2 regions of the Candidatus Agathobaculum pullicola genome follow, and region 2 is predicted to be linked to the other one. Evidence: riboswitches for the same ligand, from Rfam matches in the RefSeq annotation. Region 2 holds a riboswitch; the other holds the start of a gene.
The links. A riboswitch is a leader RNA that binds a small molecule or an ion and turns the genes downstream of it on or off. The one in region 2 is predicted to bind thiamine pyrophosphate.

Region 1 (5,960 bases), on a different contig from region 2:
CTCCGCAACGATTCATCACCTCCGCCGCCGCTACCGCGGCCTGAAAAAGCATATTTGGATTCGCGCCGCAATACAGCGCGGTCAGCGACGTGAGCATGCAGCCGGCACCGGTAATCCGGCTCATCAGTTCACTGCCGCCCCGCAGTACCGCGGTGCGTTGTCCATCGGTTATCAGGTCTATCATACCGGTCAGCATGACGACCGTTCCAGTCTGCCGGCTGAATTGACGCAGCCACGCAGCAGATTCGACAAGATTTTGCTCAGTCACGCGGTCAAGCGCATTCACTTCTACGCCAGCGGCATTTTCCTGTCCCGCCGCAAGTGCGCGAATCTCGGAAGCGTTGCCGCGAATGACCGACACCAGTCCCTCTTTCAGCAGCCGACCGCACATTTCGCTGCGCAAGCGGCTTGCCCCGGCAGCAACCGGATCGAGTACAACCGGATGTCCCAGCCGCTTGGCTGCATGCGCAGCCAGCAGCATCGCTTCCTGCGCGCGCAGCGCACCCATGTTGAGCGCAAGCGCATCAGCATATGCCGTAATTTCCTCAACCTCACGCTCATCCTGCGCCATGATGGCCGTGCCACCCGCTGCAAGAATGATGTTTACGCAATCGTTGATGGTTACGTTATTGGTAATCGAGTGCACCATCGGTCTGACTGACTGAGTATGCGCTACGATCTGTTTCAGACTTTCCGTCACCGCAGCGCCCCCTCCAGCTCACGAAATACCTGTGTACGCTTGAGCGCTGCCAATACTAAAACAGAAATTGCAGCACCTACTGCAGTCGACACCAGAAAGGATGGCACAAAGGCAAAGAGTGCCGCGGCCTTGTTATTCATCAGCACCGCCGCAATCGGATAAGACGCGATACCTCCCAGAATACCTGTACCAACCACTTCACCGATATATGCGACAGGAAGCTTTTGCCACAGTTTATAGGCAAGACCGCACAGCAGCGCACCGATCATCGACCCGGGAAACGCCAGCAAGCTGCCCAGACCCAGCAGATTGCGGATCAGCGAGGCGACAAACGCCATGCCGAAAGCATACCACGGGCCAAGGAGCACCGCGCCCAGCACGTTGACCATGTGCTGTATGGGCGAACACTTCGCACCCATCACCGGGATAACAAACAGGCTGCCAACCACGGCCACCGCAACCAGCAGCCCGGCAATCGTCAGTTTGCGAATGGATTTTGTCTGCATAATGGTTCACCCCTCCGGAAACATACGGCAAAAATGGTTGAGCGGTCCACAGCCGTTTCCAAAACCGGGCGCATGACGGATAGCGTCAGTGACATAGGACTTGGCACGCGACACCGCTTCGGGAATATCATATCCCAGCGCCAAATTGGACGCAATTGCCGAGGACAACGTGCAGCCCGTGCCATGCGTACTGGTGGTGTCCAGCTGCGCGATCTCGTAGCGGTGGAAGTTTACGCCGTCATACAGTACATCCACCGCGCCTGCCATGTTCTTGCCGCCCTTGACCAGCACGTTGCGGCAGCCCTTCGCATAGATACGGCGCGCCGCCTCCTCCATATCCGCAGGCTTTTCAATCTGCATGTCCGCAATGTATTGTGCCTCAGGGATATTGGGTGTCAGAATATCTGCATACGGCAGCACTGTCTCAATCAGTGTGCCGACTGAAGCAGGGTCCATGAGTGCGTCTCCGTTTTTGGCAAACATCACAGGGTCAATGACCACATGCTGCGGCCGATACTGCGCGAGTTTTCCCGCAACCGCTTTCATGCACGCGGGCGAGGACAGCATACCAATCTTGACTGCGTCCGGTACAATATCCTCGAAAACTGCATCGATCTGTTCCTCAATCATCTTGGGGCTAACATCCTGAATATCAATCACGCGCGCTGTGTTTTCCGCCACCACCGACACAATCACGCTCATGCCAAATATACCGTGCGCCGCCATCGTTTTCAAATCTGCCTGCACCCCCGCGCCGCCTGAGCAGTCCGAGCCTGCAATGGTAAGCACTTTCTTCATTTCCGTTTCCTCCTGTCATTTCTGCATGAAAAAAAGGACATCCCTGTCAGGATGTCCTTTCGCGTCCGAAAATGACCGCATACGCATGCGGTTTCATCTTGTTCCAGCATCCCTACGTTGGCATTATCCAAATCAGGTAAGGTCGAGGTCGAAACCTCCTCTCAGCCTCCCACGGAAGCTCCCTTGCTTTATATTAAGTTAGCACTTGTTGGAACATTTGTCAAGCGTTCTGTCCGCATACAGCTGTATATGTCGCGTCATCCACCGCTTCCAGCCATTCATTTCTTCCATTTTCACCAGGCACCTCTACTGCCAGATGTGAGAACCAGCTATCCGGTGCAGCGCCGTGCCAATGCTTCACACCCACAGGGATATTGACCGTGTCCCCCGGATGCAGCTCGACCGCAGGCTTTCCCCATTCCTGGTAATAGCCCTTTCCAGCCACACAGACGAGAGTCTGCCCACCCCCCTTGTCGGCGTGATGAATATGCCAGTTGTTGCGGCAGCCCGGTTCAAAAGTCACGTTAAAAATACCAATCTGCTCGGTAGAGACTGGCGCGAGATAGCTCTGTCCGACAAAATACTGTGCATACGCATCGTTTGGCTGACCGATGGGGAACACCATTTCATTTTGATGTGCAGCTTTGCCGTCAACCGTCTCTTCTTCTTCTGCTGCCCAAACCTCTTTTGCCATACGAAACGCTGCCCATGCCTTAGGCCATCCTGCATAAAATGCGGCGTGCGTCAAAATTTCTGCAATTTCCATGCGGGTGATACCATTCTGCTTCGCCGTAATCAGGTGATACTGGAATGAAGAATCCACCAGACCTTGCGCCATCAGGCACACGATCGTTACCAGCGAACGGTCGCGCAGGGAGAGCTTATCTTCTCTGCTCCATACCTGCCCAAATAACACATCATCATTGAGTTCGGCAAACTTAGGGGCAAAGGCCCCCAACGAATCCCGTCCTGCCGTCTGTTTGACCGCCATAGTAATACGCTTCCCTTCTTGTTATATTCTACTTCCCATTTCAAACGCAGTTTGCAGCATCGGATGACCTTCAATTTCCCCGGCATCCGTCACACCGCCTGCAAACACACTGCCTGCCAGACGTGCTTTTTCAAAGCAGCTGATCCACCCCTGCAAACCATGTACTGCGCCTTCCGGCGTTTCCGGGCCATCGTCTGCTGCTGCCGTCAATAAATAGACATCCCGGAAGGTATAGTCTGCGGGAAACAGCGGATTTGCCCGATCCAACATGGTTTTCATCTGTCCGCTCATGCCATAGTAATAAATCGGCGTTGAAAATACCAATATGTCCGCAGCTCCCATTTGCTGCGCGATTGTATCCGCATCATCGCGGATGACACAACGCATGGTTTGCTGGCAGGCCAAACATCCCCGGCAAAACCCAATATTTTTTTCGCATAGATAAACTGTTTCCACCTGATGACCCGCCTGCAGCGCACCTTTCGCAAACGCCTCTGCAAGGCGATTGGAATTTCCGTTTCTACGCGGACTCGTTGCCACAATCAATACTTTTTTGCTCATTTCTGTCCCTCCATCATATATATTACTTGCTATTTCTCCCCCATTCGTTTCGGCCAATTCCTCATCTTCTTCTTTTCTCTTTTATTATAAAAAGAAATTCATCCAATAGCAAATACTTATCTTTTTCGCTTTTTCATGCTTGACAAGTATAAATATTATCGGTACACTGTTTGCAGCTATCTCCAATATACCTATCGTAAAGCGAGGCGGAACATGGAACTTCGGATTTTGGAATATTTTTTGGCTGTCACACAGGAGCAAAGCATTTCAGCTGCCGCTGAGTACCTGAATCTAACGCAGCCTACCATCTCACGACAGCTGAAGGATTTAGAAGAGGAGCTCGGCAAGCAGCTTCTGGTGCGCGGCAAACGAAATCACAAAATCGGTCTGACCGAAGAAGGCCGCCTTTTTCGCAAGCGTGCGCAGGAAATTGTCGATCTGGTTCAAAAAACCGAAAACGAAATTCGTCAGTCCGGTCATGGAATGGCCGGCGACATCTTCATTGGCGCCGGTGAAACGGACTCGCTGCGTGCTATTGCCCGGGTAGCACATCAAATTCAGAATGAATACCCGGACGTACACTTTCATATTGTCAGCGGCGATGGACAGGATCTGATAGACCGGCTGGACAAAGGGCTTTTCGACTTTGGTTTGCTGCTCGGCACAACCGACTCCTCTAAATATGAACAATTGGCTCTGCCCATGCTGGATCATTGGGGGGTTTTGATGCGTAAAGACGCACCTCTTGCGCAAAAAGACCGCATTGCACCGGAGGATCTGTGGGATAAGCCGCTGATTTTATCCCGTCAGATGATTCATTTTCCGAATTTCCTGCAATGGATTCAAAAACCCTTGTCCGAACTGCAAATCAGCGCAACCTACAATCTGGCATACAACGCATCGCTGATGGCCGATGAAAAAATGGGATATGTCTTGACGCTGGATAAGCTCATCAACACCAGTGGCGACAGCAGCCTCTGCTTTCGTCCTCTGATGCCGGACATCACCTTGGGCATGTCGCTGGTCTGGAAGCGGTATGCTGCCTTATCCAAAGCAGCCGAATACTTTTTGGCGCAGCTCCGGGCCAATATTTCCGAAATCTGTCCATAAAAATGCAGTATCCCAAACAAAAAACCGCCTCCTCTGGGAGACGGTTTTTGTCATTCGATCAGTCAATTATTTTGATGCTTTCGATCACCGGCTGGTATTCCGGCAGCACTGTGCCGTTGCCATCCTCTACTGGTGTATTCTCACAAATCTTGTCCACGATATCCATGCCGTCGGTCACATATCCGAAGCAAGCGTACTGTCCGTCCAGATAAGCACTGTCCTGATGAACAATGAAAAACTGCGAAGACGCGCTGTCCATATCCTGCGCACGCGCCATTGATATTGCACCGCGCGTGTGCGACAGATCGTTTTCCACGCCATTTTCGGCAAATTCACCTTTGATCGTCTGATCAGATCCACCCGTTCCGTCACCGTTCGGATCACCGCCCTGCATCATAAAGCCGTTGATGATCCGGTGAAAGGTCAGGCCGTCATAAAATCCACTTTCTGCCAAGTCCATGAAATTCTGTACCGAAATTGGCGCAGTGTCGCCGTCCAGCTCAACCGTAATCGTGCCCATATCCTTTATCGTGATCTCAGCATGATGTATGCCGATTCCCTCTGTCGCAGCCTGTGCTGTGTCTTCTTGCTCGTTCTGCTTGTCAATCGCTGTATCCTCCGCGTCTGTCGTGTCCTTGCCGCCACAGCCACCAAGCAGCAGCGCTGTCAGCAGGCATAAACTCAAAGCAATGCGTTTTTTCATTTGGTTTACTCCTTTTTTTCATTCGTTCCGCCCAGTTTGCCACGAGAATACGCCGACGGACGCCGTACCGCATTATCCTGAAAGCGGAAAAAGTTGGGTTGATGGCGCGACTGCGTGTATTCAAACATCACACCATCGCTATTATATGTCTGGCTGCTCACAACCGCAAGGCAGTTGCAGTCTCCCATATCCAAATATTGCAGGTCGAGCGGCGTTGCTTTTTCTACTGTCACCACACGTTTGCTGTTAATGATAGATATGTGCAGTTCGTTTTCCAGATAACGATAGATTGAGCCTTCCGCGATTTCATGTGTCAGACCCTTTGCTACATCTTGCCGGAAATAGCTGTGGTTAAGAATCAGCGGCCTTCCACTCAGATAATGCAGACGCTGAATATAAAACAGCTGGGTTCCCTCCGCGAAACCAGTTTTATCTGCAAGCTGCCGATCCGCTATCACTGGGGAAAACAGTAGGACCCTGCTTGTCCCGCGCTGCTGGTTGCGCATTGTGGACTCACCAAATGTCTCAATTGTACCCAGCGTAAATGTTGTTTGCTGAGTCGGCTCAAAAATATTGCGCATTCCCTTACCC
Region 2 (5,960 bases):
TTTTTGGGCTGAAGTATTTTTTGACACAACAATACCCCCTCTACCATTGACAGCTTTGTTTTTTCTGGCTTTTCTGAAGGACGCATAGCACGTTAATGGGCAGCAAGCCCTTTCGGTTGCTTAACAATCAGGGCCGGCATGGTAGCGCTGATTCGCAGACTTTGCATGCTCACGGCTTTTTTTGTTCTTTCGGTTCGCCTTTTTTGTCTTTCCGCACCGAGTTGGCAAACATCACCGAACGGTTTCCAAACCGCTGCCGCAATGCGTCCACGGTCTTATCCAGCTCACGCTGCTTCTGCCGCGTCTGCGCCTGCTGCGGACCATCAAATAGAGAAAGCTGTTCGCAGGCTTGATTTTCCGGCAGCAGGTTGGCGGCCGTAACCGACAGCAGCCGCACCGGCTTATCCATCGCCCAATGCGCGCGCAGCAGCGCAAGCGACGTTTCAAACAGCACGCGGGTGGAATTGGTTGGCTGCTCGAGTGTCACTTGCCGTGAGCGGTTGTGAAACGCCGGGTCCCGAATGCCGATCTGCACGGTTTGGCACACCATCCCGCGCGCCCGCAGGCGGCGGCCGACGTTATCGCACAGCGCGGTCAATCCCATGCGGCATGCCTCTTCCCCCACCAGATTATGTGCAAAGGTCATGCCGTTGCCCACGCTCTTGACCTCGCGCTCGGCATAAAACGAGCGCACCGGCTCGTCATCCTCGCCACGGGCATAGCGCAGCAGCATATCGCCCTGCTTGCCGAAAATGCTATGCAGAAATACCGGTTCACAGGCCGCTAAGTCGCCAATCGTGTGTATGCCCAGCCCGTCGAGCCGCGCGGCGGCGCGCCTGCCAACATACAGCAACGCATTGGCCGGCAGCGGCCAGACGCGCTCCCGGAAGTTCTCACGCGAAAAGACGGTCGTCGCATCCGGTTTCTTGTAGTCGCTGCCCAGCTTGGCAAACGCGCGATTGAACGACACGCCCACCGAAATCGTCAGCCCGATTTCCTCGCGCATGCGGCGGCGCAGCTCGTCCGCGATTTGCTCACCCGTGCCGAACAGGTGCATCGAACCGGTCACGTCCAGAAAGGACTCGTCAATGCCGAATGGGTCGACCAAATCCGTGTATTGCAGGTACAGCTCGTTGCAGCGGCGCGAATACTTGACGTATTCCTCACGGTGCGGCGCAACCAGCCGCAAATCGGGGCATTTTCGTTTTGCCTGCCAGATGGTTTCCGCCGTCTGCACCCCGAATGTCTTGGCCTTTTCGTTTTTGGCAAGGATGATGCCGTGGCGGCTTTCCGGATCGCCGCAGACCGCACTCGGCCCATCGGCCAGCGTCGGGTCGAGCAAGGTCTCTACCGATGCGTAAAACGAATTACAGTCGCAATGCAAAATGGTACGCTCCACACGGCTTCCCTCCAATCGAACATTTGTTTTCTTTTATTGTAGCAGAGAATTTGCGCCTTGACAACCTCTTTCCACCGGTCTATACTGGATTTGCAAGCAAGGGTGCCGTGATGAGCGGCTGAGAGGGCGAGAGCCTAACCTTTTGAACCTGTTGGTTAGCACCATCGTAGGGAAGCTGTCGCATCGCAAAAACTCAATGCCCCGGTTTTGCCGCATGGTGAAACCGGGGTATTTTTATTGCCTGAAAGAAGGGATTTTATGAAGATAAACGGCGAAATATACACCTGTTCCCCGGACATGACTGTTCTGTCTCTTCTGGAACAGCGCGGACACGACCCACAGCGCGTCGCGGTCGAGCGCAACGGACAAATTGTGCCGCGCGCACGGTTTTCACAAGAGGCGCTGCACGAGGACGATGTGATTGAAATTGTGCAATTCGTCGGCGGAGGCTGAAACCATGTATCTGACGAAAGAAGAACTGCACGCCGCGCTCGTCGAGCGGCACGGCGCGGACATCCAGCAAAAGCTCGACCACGCTTCGGTCGGCATCGCGGGGCTGGGCGGCCTCGGCTCTAACATCGCCGTGCATCTGGCGCGGCTGGGTGTGGGACGGCTGGTGCTGGTCGATTTCGATACGGTGGCGGTAAGCAACCTCAACCGACAGCACTACACGATGAAGGACATCGGTATCCCCAAGACGCTGGCCTTGCTCGAGCAGCTCGAAGCTATCAACCCCTATCTGCAATACGACCCACACACCGAACGCATCATCCCGGCCAATGCCGCGCGCCTGTTTGCCGGCTGCGATGTAGTCTGCGAAGCATTCGACCGCGCCGACCAGAAAGCCATGCTGATTGAAACACTACTCTCTGAACTGCCGGACACCCCCATTGTGTCGGGCAACGGCATGGCAGGCTATGGCTCGACCAACCAGATGCGCACCAAGCGCCGTTTCGGGCAGCTGTACGTCTGCGGAGACGGAACCAGCGACATCGCGGACGGCGTTGGCCTGATGGCGCCGCGCGTCGCCGTCTGCGCTGCGCAGCAGGCCACCATGGTGCTGCGGCTGCTGCTCGGACATACCGACCCATAAACGTAAGATATCCAGATATGATAAAAAGGAGAACAGAAAAACAATGGAAGATAAGCTGATTCTGGGCGGGCATGAATTCACTTCCCGCTTTATTCTGGGCTCGGGTAAATATTCGCTCGATTTAATCAACGCCGCCGTACACCATGCAGGCGCGCAGATCATCACGCTCGCACTGCGCCGCGCCAATGAAGGCGGCACGGCGAACATCCTCGATTACATCCCCAAGGGCGTAACCTTGCTGCCCAATACCTCGGGCGCGCGCAACGCGGACGAGGCCGTGCGCATCGCGCGGCTCGCGCGTGAAGTCGGCTGCGGCGACTTTGTCAAAATCGAGATCATGCGCGACAGCAAATATCTGCTGCCGGACAACCAGGAAACCATCCGCGCGACCGAAATCCTCGCAAAAGAGGGCTTTGTCGTCATGCCGTATATGTATCCCGACCTGAATGTAGCGCGCGATTTGGTGAGCGCAGGCGCGGCCTGCGTGATGCCGCTCGGCGCGCCCATCGGTACCAACAAGGGACTTGCCACGCGCGAGTTTATTCAAATCCTGATTAACGAGATTGACCTGCCGATCATCGTAGACGCGGGCATCGGCCGCCCGTCGCAGGCCTGCGAAGCCATGGAAATGGGCGCGGCGGCTGTGATGGCCAATACCGCAATCGCCACGGCGGGCGATATTCCTGCGATGGCCGAGGCATTCAAAAAAGCGATTGAGGCCGGCCGCACGGCGTATCTCGCAGGACTCGGCCGCGTGCGCGACAGCGCGGCGGCCTCCTCCCCGCTGACCGGCTTTTTGCACGACTAAGGCACCTCCTCTGGGGTGGCAGCCGCCCTTGCTGTTCTAACCAGCAAACCGGGCGGCAAGCGCAAACCGGAACCCTGCTTTGCGCGCGCAGCGCGCCCTCAAGGGAAAGTGGATGATTCACAAGAAGGAGAAAACCGCAGGTTGTCCCCTTCTTGTGCGCCCGCCGCGCGCAGCGGCATTGCCCGCACCGCCTTGTGGGGAGCACAAAACAAGAAAGGAGTATTGTCATGTATGAACCAAAGCCGGAGGTTATCTCCGCAAAATATATCACCGCCGAAACCGACCACATGGCCTACCAGCCCGGCATGGACAACATCGGCTCGGACATTCAGGACGAGGTTATCGCCCGCATGAACGCCTACGATGCAGATTGCTACACTTCGGCTGACGTGCAGCGCGCTTTAAACCGCGATGTACTCCAGCCCGAGGACTTTGCAGCACTCCTCTCCCCCGCCGCCGCGCCCTTCCTCGAACAGATGGCGCAACGCGCGCAGATGGAGACACGCAAGCATTTCGGCAATTCGGTGCAGATGTTCACGCCGCTGTACATCGCCAACTATTGCGAAAATTACTGTATCTACTGCGGCTTCAACTGCCACAACAAAATCCGCCGCGCCAAGCTCGACATGGATGAAATCGAACGGGAGCTTCAGGCCATCGCCGCAACCGGTTTGCAGGAAATCCTGCTGCTGACCGGCGAAAGCCGCACAATGTCGCCCGTGGAATACATTGGTGAAGCGGTCAAGCTCGCGCGCCAGCACTTCCGCGTCATCGGCGTCGAAATTTACCCGGTCAACGTCAGCGAATACGCTTACCTGCACGAGTGCGGTGTGGATTACGTCACCGTTTTTCAGGAAACCTACGATGCGGACAAATACCAAACGCTGCATCTGGGCGGGCACAAGCGCATTTTTCCCTACCGTCTGAACGCGCAGGAGCGCGCCCTGATGGGCGGCATGCGCGGCGTAGGCTTTGCGGCGCTTCTGGGCCTGTCCGACTTCCGCAAGGACGCCTTTGCCACCGGTCTGCACGCTTATCTCCTCCAGCGCAAGTATCCGCACGCGGAAATCGCCTTTTCCTGCCCGCGTCTGCGTCCGATTATCAACAATGACACCATCAATCCCAAGGACGTACACGAGCCGCAGCTATTACAGGTCGTGTGCGCCTATCGTCTCTTCATGCCGTTCGCATCCATCACCATCTCGACACGCGAGCGCGCGGGTTTCCGCGACCACATCATCGGCCTTGCCGCGACCAAGATTTCGGCGGGCGTGGACGTCGGCATCGGCGGCCACTCGGGCGAGGACAAGGGCGACGAGCAGTTTGAGATTTCGGACGACCGCTCGGTCGACGAGGTCTATCAGGCCATTAAGGCCCACGGCTTACAGCCTGTCATGGCGGACTACCTGTATGTATGACAATCCCCCGGCAAGTGCGGCACTCCTCTCCCCACCGCTTTGCCCCGCAGAATGAACAGGAGCCGGACGCATATGCGTCCGGCTCCTGCTATATGTTCCACAGCAGCGCAAAGACCACGCGCAACAGCGCACCCGCTGCCGCCAGCAACAGACACACCGCAAACGGTACGCGACAGGCGCGCAGCGAATACCGTCCCATTGCCTCCCCGCTCTGCCACACCATTGAGCAGGCGGCGAGCAGCGCAGGCACACCCAGCATCGCGGGCAGCGCCGCCATGCCAAGGGACAGCAGCGCCCCTTCCTCCTGCCCCAGCCCGACCGCCATCGTCAGCGCCAGCACAAAGCCGCGCGCGGCTACCACAGCGGACAGGAACAGTGGTGCCGGGCGCAGCAGCGCACACAGCGGCGCGAGCACAATCCACAGCAGCGCGCACAACATGCTTTTCAGTGCCTGTCCCGGCAGCTGCGCCAGAAACGCTGTCAGCTCTACCGCGCTGTCCCCTTCGCTGGCGCGCAGGCCGGTCAGTCCTCCCGCTACCGCACCGCACAAAAACATTGCGCACAAAAACAGAAATGCGGGCGTGCGCACCAGATCATCAAAAAAACCGAGAATATGCTGCTTATTCATCCGTCTCCCCCTCGTGGAAGGTCATGATACAGCATATTCCCGGTTTTACCGTTTTAGAACTCAGCCCATTTCATTGATCCGCTCGCACATGGCGTTGACCAAATCGCGGCACGGCTGATGCAGGAACAGACGCGCTTTCTGGCTGATTTCATATGTAGCATACAGTTTTCCGTTCTCGTCCCGATGCAGCACCGCGGCAATCAGCTCAGTGGCGGCTGCGATGCGATCGGCAATATAAGCCAAATCCACCTTTTCGCTATCGCATACACTCACAACCACACGCTTCTGCGAACTGCTGGAGATCATAGCCAACTGGGTCGGCATCTCGCGCTTGGACGCTGTTACCAAAACGATTTCGCTTTTCATCACAGCGGAAAGGTCATCCTCACAGATGCGCGCATCATAGCCCTCAGCCGCCTGACAAGCCACCTGATTTTTAGAGGACAGGAACAAGTTGCGCGCAGGGATTACCTCTTTTTCCAGAATGGCACGAACCAGATGGGGCAGATATTCCCCTTCACCCAGCACGGACACCAATACGTTCTGCGGCATATCATCATCTCCTTCACAGAGGGACATTGAAAATACAGTAGTCATTATACGGCAGTCTTACA

Region 1: linked by a shared signal. The riboswitch ahead of thiD (bifunctional hydroxymethylpyrimidine kinase/phosphomethylpyrimidine kinase) and the one ahead of thiS (sulfur carrier protein ThiS) in region 2 are both predicted to bind thiamine pyrophosphate.

Annotation. Positions count from the first base shown of each region.
Region 1 is NZ_JBQKJP010000013.1:13,490-19,449, forward strand. Features, by position in the region: gene thiM (hydroxyethylthiazole kinase) at 1-700, opposite strand, end outside; gene thiW (energy coupling factor transporter S component ThiW) at 697-1,206, opposite strand; gene thiD (bifunctional hydroxymethylpyrimidine kinase/phosphomethylpyrimidine kinase) at 1,213-2,004, opposite strand; TPP riboswitch at 2,096-2,199, opposite strand; gene ACTQ3V_RS06570 (carboxymuconolactone decarboxylase family protein) at 2,225-2,995, opposite strand; gene ACTQ3V_RS06575 (flavodoxin family protein) at 3,017-3,556, opposite strand; gene ACTQ3V_RS06580 (LysR family transcriptional regulator) at 3,770-4,666, shown strand; gene ACTQ3V_RS06585 (peptidylprolyl isomerase) at 4,725-5,369, opposite strand; gene ACTQ3V_RS06590 (GntR family transcriptional regulator) at 5,375-5,960, opposite strand, start outside.
Region 2 is NZ_JBQKJP010000014.1:32,029-37,988, reverse strand. Features, by position in the region: gene dinB (DNA polymerase IV) at 170-1,399, opposite strand; TPP riboswitch at 1,488-1,590, shown strand; gene thiS (sulfur carrier protein ThiS) at 1,658-1,852, shown strand; gene thiF (sulfur carrier protein ThiS adenylyltransferase ThiF) at 1,857-2,492, shown strand; gene ACTQ3V_RS06945 (thiazole synthase) at 2,536-3,300, shown strand; gene thiH (2-iminoacetate synthase ThiH) at 3,528-4,718, shown strand; gene ACTQ3V_RS06935 (hypothetical protein) at 4,807-5,346, opposite strand; gene ACTQ3V_RS06930 (hypothetical protein) at 5,407-5,898, opposite strand.